DNA from 3 places in the Bacillus sp. OTU530 genome. Region 1 is predicted to be linked to each of the others. Evidence: riboswitches for the same ligand, from Rfam matches in the RefSeq annotation. Region 1 holds a riboswitch; each other region holds the start of a gene.

Region 1 (3,161 bases):
AGTGTTTTAAGGCCGCGCAGCACAAGCCAGGAATCATGTGGACTAAGAATTGCGCCAAACGCATTTTGTAAAAAGTAGAAGCGCTTTGCCAATTCTTCATCCTTTACAACTGCAAGTCCTGCCATTACGTCACTATGTCCGGCAAGAAACTTTGTTGCGCTGTGAAGTACAATATCGGCTCCTAGCTCAAGCGGCTTCTGCGAAAGTGGCGTTAAGAAGGTATTATCTACAAATGTTAACGCGCCGGCTTTTTTCGCAAGTTCACATATTGCGCGAATATCGGTAATTTTCAAAAGCGGATTAGAAGGCGTCTCCATATAGATGACCTTTGTATTCGGCTGGATTGCTGCCTCTACCTGCGCTATATCAGTCATATCAACAAATGTATGGCTGATGCCATAGCGTGTTAACACCTCTGTTACAACACGGAATGTTCCGCCGTATACATCCTCAGTAATCACAACATGGTCTCCTTGTGATAAGAGAAGAAAAGCAGTCGAAATTGCCGCCATGCCGGATGCAAATGCAAAGCCTCTTACGCCGCCTTCCAAAAGCGCGATTGTTTCTTCCAGCACCTCGCGCGTCGGATTGCCGGAGCGGCTGTAGTCGTATTTTCCAAAGGAGTCTACATCCACCTGATGGAATGTAGAGGAATTGTAGATCGGGACGCTGACCGCCCCTGTTCCTGCATCATATTTAAAGCCATTGTGAATTAACAGTGTATCTTGCTCGTACTTTGTCATGCTTTCACCCCTTCGCGCACTGCGACAAGAGCTTGCGTTAAATCTTGAATGAGGTCCTCTGCGCTTTCAATTCCGACAGAGAAGCGAAGCAGGCGGTTACAAACACCGCGAGCAGAGCGAATTTCTTCTGGAATCTCCGCATGTGTTTGTGTAGCTGGATAGGTCATCAAGCTTTCTACACCACCTAAGCTTTCAGCAAAGGAAATAAGCTGTAAGGACTGTAAGAGTGGATTCACCCAGCTTTCATCGGCTACACGGAAGGAAAGCATACCGCCCTGTCCTGGATATAAGACATCTGTAATGCCTTCAGCATCTTCTAAAAATGCCGCAATCGCTTTTGCGTTTGCTTCGTGCTGCTTCATACGAAGAGCCAATGTTTTCATTCCGCGAATCACAAGCCAAGCATCAAACGGGCTTAATACAGCACCGGATGCGTTATGGTAATAACCAATTTGCTGACATAGCTCCTCGCCTTTTGCTACAACCAAACCGCTTAATACATCGTTATGTCCAGCGAGATACTTTGTGCCGCTGTGAATTACAATATCTGCGCCAAGTAAAAGTGGCTGTTGCAGCACTGGCGTATAGAATGTGTTATCTACAATTAAAAGAAGATCATGTTTTTTCGTGATTTCCGCGACAGCCGCGATATCAGTTACTTCCATTAAAGGATTGGTAGGAGTTTCCACAAATACAGCCTTTGTGTTCTCGGAAATTGCTGCTTCTACTTCCGCTAGGTTATGCGTATCAACATACTTAAAGCGAACACCCCATTTGTTTTCATGCTCTGTAAATAAACGGTACGTTCCGCCGTATAAATCCTTAGATACAATCATTTCATCTCCTGTTTTAAACAGAGAGAGAACAACAAGAATCGCAGCCATGCCAGAGCTGCATGCAAAGCCTTGATCGCCGCCTTCTAGATCAGCGATGGCGCGCTCCAAAATTTTTCTTGTTGGATTTCCTGTGCGAATATAATCGAAGCCAGTAGATTGTCCAATTCCTTCATGACGATAAGCAGTAGAAAAATAAACAGGCGGATTAACCGCTCCTGTAGCTGTTTCGCTGCGGTTTCCAATTTGAGCTAGTTTCGTTTCTTGTGAATACATAGTGCAGTTCCTCCTTTAATAAACAATAAAAGCCTTCTTTGTTGTGAAAGAAGGCTTTGTGCTCGGTGAGAATACCTTCTTATCTCTCAAATTCTGTTAGAATTTGTTGGAGTTAGCACCTTTTTAACTGCATGTTAATGGTTGCTGAGGCGTCGTCAGGCCAGTTCCCTCGACCTCTCTTGATAAGAGAAAAAATTATAAAATTGTAAGTCCCTTATATAATTTATACTAAATACAGTATAAAAATCAATTCCCTTTTTATAATCTTCCGTAAATTCTTTGATTTCAAAAAATGCCATTGACTTCACTCCAGTACACATGCTAAATTAAGTGAAAATTGGGATTTGCTATATGAAGACGATAATGCCGTTTCTATGTTATCATAACCTTAGATGAAAATATAATGCTCTTATCGAGAGAGGCAGAGGGAAAGGCCCGATGAAGCCCGGCAACCTTCAAGCTTGTATGCTTGAAACGGTGCTAACACCTGCAGAACGAATCTGTTCTGGATGATAAGAGGGACATCAAACCCCCTCTTTCTGTCTGAAGAGGGGGTTTCTTACTGAAATCCGAGAGTATATGTTTCGAGTATTGTCAAGCTATTGCGGTCTGCTTCTTTTTGCAAAATAATCCTTCTACTAGTAAGAACAAAAGCACTGGTAGCAGAGAAGAGCTTAAGGAGTATTTCCGTCAGTTAACTCCAGCCGAACCGCTTGGGTTGTTTTGCTACAGGAGCAGGGATGGACCACGTCTGCTTTTCTTATAGTATTTTCCTTCCGGGAACGGAGCTACACATACATTGATTAGAGAAAGAAGGGGAAGAGAATGAGGTTGTTAGAGAGATTAAAGGGAGGCGTCGTACTTGGTGACGGTGCGATGGGAACACTTTTATATTCGCGTGGCCTGCAAAGCTGCTTTGAGGAGCTGAATGTAACAGATCCAGAGCGTATTATCGATATTCATCGGCAATATGTAGAAGCGGGTGCGGACGTAATTCAAACGAATACGTATGGAGCGAACGAAGGCAAGCTTCGTATGCATGGTCTGGGAGATCAAGTATCCCGCATCAACCGTGCAGCTGTACAAAATGCGAAACGGGCAGCGAATGCAGAGACGTTGATAATTGGAACAATCGGCGGTATGAAGCATATCGGCGGCGTTACGCTTAACGACGTAGAGCGTGAATTTATGCTTGTGGAGCAGGCGAATGCCTTGCTTGGAGAAGGTATAGACGGCCTCCTGCTTGAAACATTTTACGATGAAACAGAGCTGCTGCACGCACTTCGTATTTTACGAAAAGAAACGAATG
Region 2 (3,161 bases), on a different contig from region 1:
TCAATTGCATCAATCCGATACGCGGCACGTGTATTCTCTGTTAAGGAGGTATCATTATAATCTGCAAATCTAGTATTCTCATCTAACACAACATTCTCTAATACAGAGCCGAAAGTAATCGCGTCGAAAATTTGAGGTTCCTTCTTGCGGGATAGGTTTACGCATTTTGCATAGCAGCCGCCTTCAATATTGAATACGCCGTTGTCAGACCAACCGTGCTCATCATCACCGATTAATTTACGGTTTGAATCGGCAGACAAGGTTGTTTTTCCTGTACCGGATAAACCAAAGAATAGTGCAACGTCTCCTTCTTCCCCTACATTGGCCGAGCAGTGCATAGAAAGGATATCTTTCTCTGGAAGTAAATAGTTCATAATGGAGAAGATGGATTTCTTCATTTCTCCTGCATATTCTGTACCTCCAATCAGTACAATCCGCTTTTCAAAGGAAATGATAATGAATGTCTCCGATTTTGTTCCATCGAGTGCTGGGTCTGCTTTGAATGTCGGAGCAGACACGATGGTGAATTGTGCTTCGTGGTTTGCAAGCTCCTGTGTTGTCGGGCGGATGAATAGCTGCTGGGCAAATAAGTTGTGCCATGCGAATTCATTTACAACCTGGATGGGAAGGCGGTAGTTACGGTCTGCGCCAGCAAAGCCCTTGAATACGAAAAGCTCCTCTTTTTCTCTTAAATGCTCCAGTACCTTTGTGTATAAGTGGTGAAAGGTTTCTTCAGCAATTGGCTGGTTCACTACGCCCCAGTCAATTTTATCCTTGACGGATGCTTCGCTGACAATAAATTTGTCCTTGGGAGAACGCCCTGTATATTTTCCGGTTGAAACAGAAACAGCACCTGTTGAAGTTAGGCTTCCTTCTTCTCGGATTAAAACCTTTTCTACCAATTGCGGTACGCTTAATTGAACATGTGCATTGCTTCCGTTTAATAGTTCATTTAACCCGATTTGGACATTCACAGTATTCATCATCAAAACCATCCTTTGTTTGAATTATAGAAAAATATCTCACATTACCCATAAAAAGTATAACACATTGTTTTAAATAGTGTATACTATTTATTGGTTTATGTTTGTGTGTTTACACTTTTTGGGGATTTTTCCTGTTATAAAAATTGATCAAGATGTTATTAGATGAATTGGTGTGTACTATTATTCGTTTTAGAATACATGTACCAACACATAATAAGCAGGATTTTTTTGCTGAAATTTAAGGGGAATGAATTGACAAAGTAGTGTTATTTCTATACTATAGCTTTAAGACGGATACTCTCTTATCCCGAGCTGGCAGAGGGACAGGCCCTATGAAGCCCAGCAACCTGACCGAAAAGGTAAAGGTGCTCAACCTGATGCAAGGCAGCAATGCTTTGAACGATAAGAGTGAAAGGCAAGAAATGACACATTCAACCTTTCCTCAGATGGAAAGGTTTTTTATTTTGCTTTCTTGGGAATTTTAAGAATGTCGTATGACAATTTAATTTAGGGATGAGTTCCGTACATAATAGATTAGGGGAGGTTTACCAATGACAAACAAGCGTCGTCTTTTCACGTCCGAGTCTGTAACCGAAGGGCATCCGGACAAAATTTGTGACCAAATTTCAGATTCTATTTTGGATGCGATTTTAACAAACGATCCAAACGCACGTGTAGCTTGTGAAACAACGGTAACAACAGGTTTAGTGCTAGTAGCTGGTGAAATTACAACTTCTACATACGTGGACATTCCAAAAATCGTTCGTGAAACAATCCGTGAAATTGGCTATACTCGTGCAAAGTACGGCTTTGATGCTGGAACATGTGCGGTATTAACTTCTATCGATGAACAGTCTGCTGATATCGCAGCGGGTGTAGATAAAGCGCTGGAAGCGCGTGAAGGCTCTATGTCTGACGAAGAAATCGAAGCAATCGGTGCTGGTGACCAAGGTTTAATGTTTGGTTTTGCATGTAACGAAACGAAAGAGCTTATGCCTCTTCCAATCTCTCTTGCACACAAGTTATCCCGCCGTTTAACAGAAGTGCGCAAGGATGATACATTACCGTACCTTCGTCCGGACGGTAAAACACAAGTAACGGTTGAATACGATGAAAATGGAAAGCCGGTTCGCGTTGATACAATCGTTATTTCCACGCAGCACCATCCAGAAGCAACGCATGAGCAAATCGAGCGTAATCTTAAAGAATATGTAATTAAGCCAGTTGTTCCAGCTGAGCTTGTTGATGAGAATACAAAATACTTTATTAACCCAACAGGCCGCTTCGTAATCGGTGGACCGCAAGGGGATGCTGGTTTAACAGGCCGTAAAATCATTGTTGATACATACGGCGGGTATGCTCGCCATGGCGGCGGTGCGTTCTCCGGTAAGGATCCTACAAAGGTAGACCGTTCTGCAGCATATGCCGCTCGTTACGTTGCGAAAAACATCGTAGCAGCAGGGCTTGCGGATAAAGCGGAAGTACAGCTTGCATACGCGATTGGTGTAGCGCAGCCAGTATCTATTTCTGTTGATACATTTGGAACAGGAAAAGTGTCTGAGGATGTATTGGTTGATTTGATTCGTAAAAATTTTGACCTTCGTCCAGCAGGTATCATTAAAATGCTTGATTTACGTCGCCCGATTTATAAGAAAACAGCAGCGTACGGTCACTTTGGCCGCAACGAGCTTGACCTTACTTGGGAGCGTATAGACAAAGCTGATACGCTTCGTCAGCAAGCAGGGGTATAATCATGAAAAAGATCTATGCAGCGCATGGGTCTTTTTTATTTGAAAAAGTATAAATTTCCGGCTAGAAGTGAGACGTAGCCGGAAATTTTAGGAATACAGTATAAGTAGAGCTACGTCAATCAGCTACACGATCAACACGGGCTGTTCGGTTCCCTGTAGTTGTGAAAAAAAGGAATGAGTGCATCGTTTCTTTTCCTCAAACAATAAGCCTGCAGATGCATTTTCTGTTCGTTCCCTTTGTGGAGCATAACCAGTGTAAAGGGGAAAGGAAGGATGGACTGCAATGATTAATAAAATTGCGTGTTTGTTTTGGCTGCTTTGTCTGAGTGTATTCTTAAGCGGGGTGGTTTGGACTACCTCCAAAGGATCCGAACATGAAAGAATTATGCATTCTGTTGTACATAAAGTACAAATACAAAGGATG
Region 3 (3,161 bases), on a different contig from region 1:
CTTTAGCTCCACATTTGTGGAAAAGCCAAGCGTTGCAAGAATTGTCATCTTACGCGCTGCATCCAAGCCTTCTACATCTGAAGTTGGATCCGCTTCTGCAAATCCAAGCTCCTGCGCTTCCTTTAACACATCCTCATATGCTCTTCCTTCATTTGACATCTTTGTCAAAATGAAGTTTGTTGTTCCGTTCACAATTCCCATCATTTTCGTAATTCGATCAGAGGAAAGTCCGTCCACAATGGTGCGAAGAATCGGGATACCGCCAGCTACACTTGCCTCATAAAATAAATCACATTGATTTTCCTTTGCTACAGAAAGCAGCTCAGTGCCATATACAGCCATTAAGTCTTTGTTGGCTGTCACAACATGCTTGCCATTTTGCAATGCGCGTAAAATATGCGCTCTTGCTTCTTCAAGTCCGCCCATTACCTCAATAACTATATCAATATTCTCATTGTCGATGATTTCCGTTGCATCCTTAGTGAGCATATCAGGGGTAATTTGGACATCTCTTTCTTTTTCTAAGTTCTTCACTAAAATTTTCGTAACTTTGACAGGACAACCGATTTGATGAATGAGGCGATCTTGATGAGCATTAATGATCTTGACCACCCCACTGCCAACTGTGCCGAGTCCTAGTAAACCAACCCGAATTTCTTCCACTATAGTCCACCCCTTTTTTACAAAATGATATTTATGTGCAATTATATAATTTCATGTCGTAAAAAACAATATATTGTCAACATTCTGAATACGTTTTATAATTTTATCCCTAAGAAAACGTTACCACTTTCATAAAATGAATGGTGTTTCCTGGTATACATAATAATTGAGCCAATTGGAAAATAACAAATTCCCATGACTTCTCCACTTCACTATCGGGCTCTGAGTTGGATCATTATCCCGATAATAATTTTTTGGAATCTCAATTTCTAAGCCTCTGCTTATATCACGATCATATTCATTCTTTAACGTATCACGTCCATATTCACTATGACCGAACACAAAAATATTCTTCCCTTTAGCATCAGCGGCAATATGCACACCTGCTTCGTCAGATTCTGCCAAAATCTTCAGCTCTGGTACTTTTATAATATCCTCTTTCCGTACTTCTGTATGCCGCGAATGAGGAGCCCAAAAGTATTCATCAAATCCGCGCATTAGCTGCACATTCTGCACCTGTACCTCATGCTCAAAAATACCAAAGGTTTTCTCTTCAAGCGGGTATTTTGGAATGCCATAGTGATAGTAAATCCCAGCTTGTGCACCCCAACAAATGTGAAGAGTGGATGTTACGTGAGTTTGTGTATAATCCATAATACGTTTTAGCTCTTCCCAATAATTCACGTCTTCAAACTCCATCGTCTCTACCGGAGCTCCGGTGATGACGAAGCCGTCAAATTTCTCTCCTTCTACCTCGCTGAACGTTCTATAAAAGCTCGTCAGATGCTCCTGTGACACATTTTTTGACGTATGTGATTCCATATGAAGCAGATGAACGTCAACCTGCAGCGGTGTATTGCCAAGAAGGCGTAACAGCTGCGCTTCTGTTTCCTGCTTTGTCGGCATTAGATTCAAAATAGCAATCTTGAGCGCACGGATATCCTGATGCTCCGCACGTTCCTTCGTCATAACAAAAATATTTTCCTTCTGCAGGACTTTACCAGCTGGTAAGTCTTTATTCACGATGATAGGCATATTCTTTTCCTCCGGATAATGCTTGATATAAATCTGCAATTAACTCTTCCACCTCTTGAATACCGATGGACAAATGAATGAAGTCCGGTTTGACTCCAGCAAGAAGCTGCTGCTCCTCAACCGTTTGGCAGTGCGCTATGCTCGCCGGGTGAATCGTTTCTTGCTTCCATGCTTCTCCCATTCCCGCACCCTTCTTTCCTCGATATACACTTTCTTAAAAGTATAAAAAAAAACTGCTCCTTTTCCCCGCAGGTAAAAGAAGCAGTTATGTCCAAAATCATCCGGCTCATACCTCTCTTATCTCTCAGGAAATATACCTGCAGGATTTGGCACAATTCCGTTCGACGGCTGTTGCCAAGGCTTCATAGGGCCTGTTCCCTCTGCCTGTTCTTGATAAGTCGTATGCATTCATTAGTGCTGATTGTATCGAAATTAATTGGTACTGTCAACATGTTTTTTAAGGCTTATACGATGTGATCAAAGACTGCATATCGTCAATATGACCGCTGTCCTAACTATTAGCTATCACTGCTCACATCTTAACCTTCTTTATTATATCATCCCGTCATGAACTCAATAGAGAGATTGGAATTCGACATATTAGGCATCTTCTACTTAATATAAAGAAACTTGCTGATTAGCGATCCGTTAGGCGAAGATAGGGGTATGGTTACACCTTGTTCCTAAAGTTTCCTAATACACCGAATTTGCTTCTAGCTGGAAACCTATACTTTCTTACAGTGAAAAAGAAAGCAAACAAGGGCATCGTTTGCTCAAGGTTCTCAATCTTTTTTATCCCCATTATTCTCTGGACCTTTGATTGCGAACTAAAATATCAATAATTCTATACATAAAGAAATAATGTTTGAAATTCGTCTCGTTCCTACATACCTGCCTCTATAAAGGTTTACCGTTTTCTTTTATTTACTTAAGAAAATATTATAATAGATAGAATTTTTAATCAATGATCAAATTTTCTATCATTTACCAAAATAATCCAAATAAAAAGAAGGAAGTCTTTAAATGACTATTGAATATACTCTTCTCATAAGAAGAAAAAATCATGTCTCTGCAATTAATCTACATAATCCTAAGCCTCGGTAATCTATCCATACATACGTTTAGGAGGGTTCCTTATGAAACGTTTATGGTTTAGCCTTATCTTACTGCTCGCTATTTTCCTCCCCCAAGAACCGACTCAAGCTGCCTCGACATCTTCTCAAGTAGTAATTGTTAATACCGCAACAAACAAGCTTGCCCTTTATGAGAATGGAAGTCTAGTTCGTGAATTTTCAGTCGGAACTGGCAAAAGCAGCACCCCTACCCCGTCAGGAAAGTTCACCATTGTAAACAAAATTACCAATCGTCCATACTATACAAGGGGAATTAAAGGAGGCGCTCCAGATAACCCGCTCGGAGATCGCTGGATGGGTTTAAACATAAATGGAACAGCTGGTGATACA

The links. A riboswitch is a leader RNA that binds a small molecule or an ion and turns the genes downstream of it on or off. The one in region 1 is predicted to bind S-adenosylmethionine.
Region 2: another riboswitch for S-adenosylmethionine. It lies ahead of metK (methionine adenosyltransferase); the one in region 1 lies ahead of AAHB12_RS00050 (methionine biosynthesis PLP-dependent protein).
Region 3: another riboswitch for S-adenosylmethionine. It lies ahead of AAHB12_RS17535 (PLP-dependent transferase); the one in region 1 lies ahead of AAHB12_RS00050 (methionine biosynthesis PLP-dependent protein).

The regions. Positions count from the first base shown of each region.
Region 1 covers NZ_JASATP010000001.1:7,647-10,807, forward strand. The annotation lists gene metC (cystathionine beta-lyase) at 1-743, opposite strand, end outside; gene AAHB12_RS00050 (methionine biosynthesis PLP-dependent protein) at 740-1,852, opposite strand; SAM riboswitch class I at 1,929-2,041, opposite strand; SAM riboswitch class I at 2,259-2,371, shown strand; gene AAHB12_RS00055 (bifunctional homocysteine S-methyltransferase/methylenetetrahydrofolate reductase) at 2,678-3,161, shown strand, end outside.
Region 2 covers NZ_JASATP010000043.1:28,080-31,240, forward strand. The annotation lists gene pckA (phosphoenolpyruvate carboxykinase (ATP)) at 1-983, opposite strand, end outside; SAM riboswitch class I at 1,286-1,395, shown strand; gene metK (methionine adenosyltransferase) at 1,538-2,737, shown strand.
Region 3 covers NZ_JASATP010000023.1:61,216-64,376, reverse strand. The annotation lists gene AAHB12_RS17545 (homoserine dehydrogenase) at 1-663, opposite strand, end outside; gene metA (homoserine O-acetyltransferase MetA) at 793-1,698, opposite strand; gene AAHB12_RS17535 (PLP-dependent transferase) at 1,679-1,879, opposite strand; SAM riboswitch class I at 1,993-2,098, opposite strand; gene AAHB12_RS17530 (SH3 domain-containing protein) at 2,835-3,161, shown strand, end outside.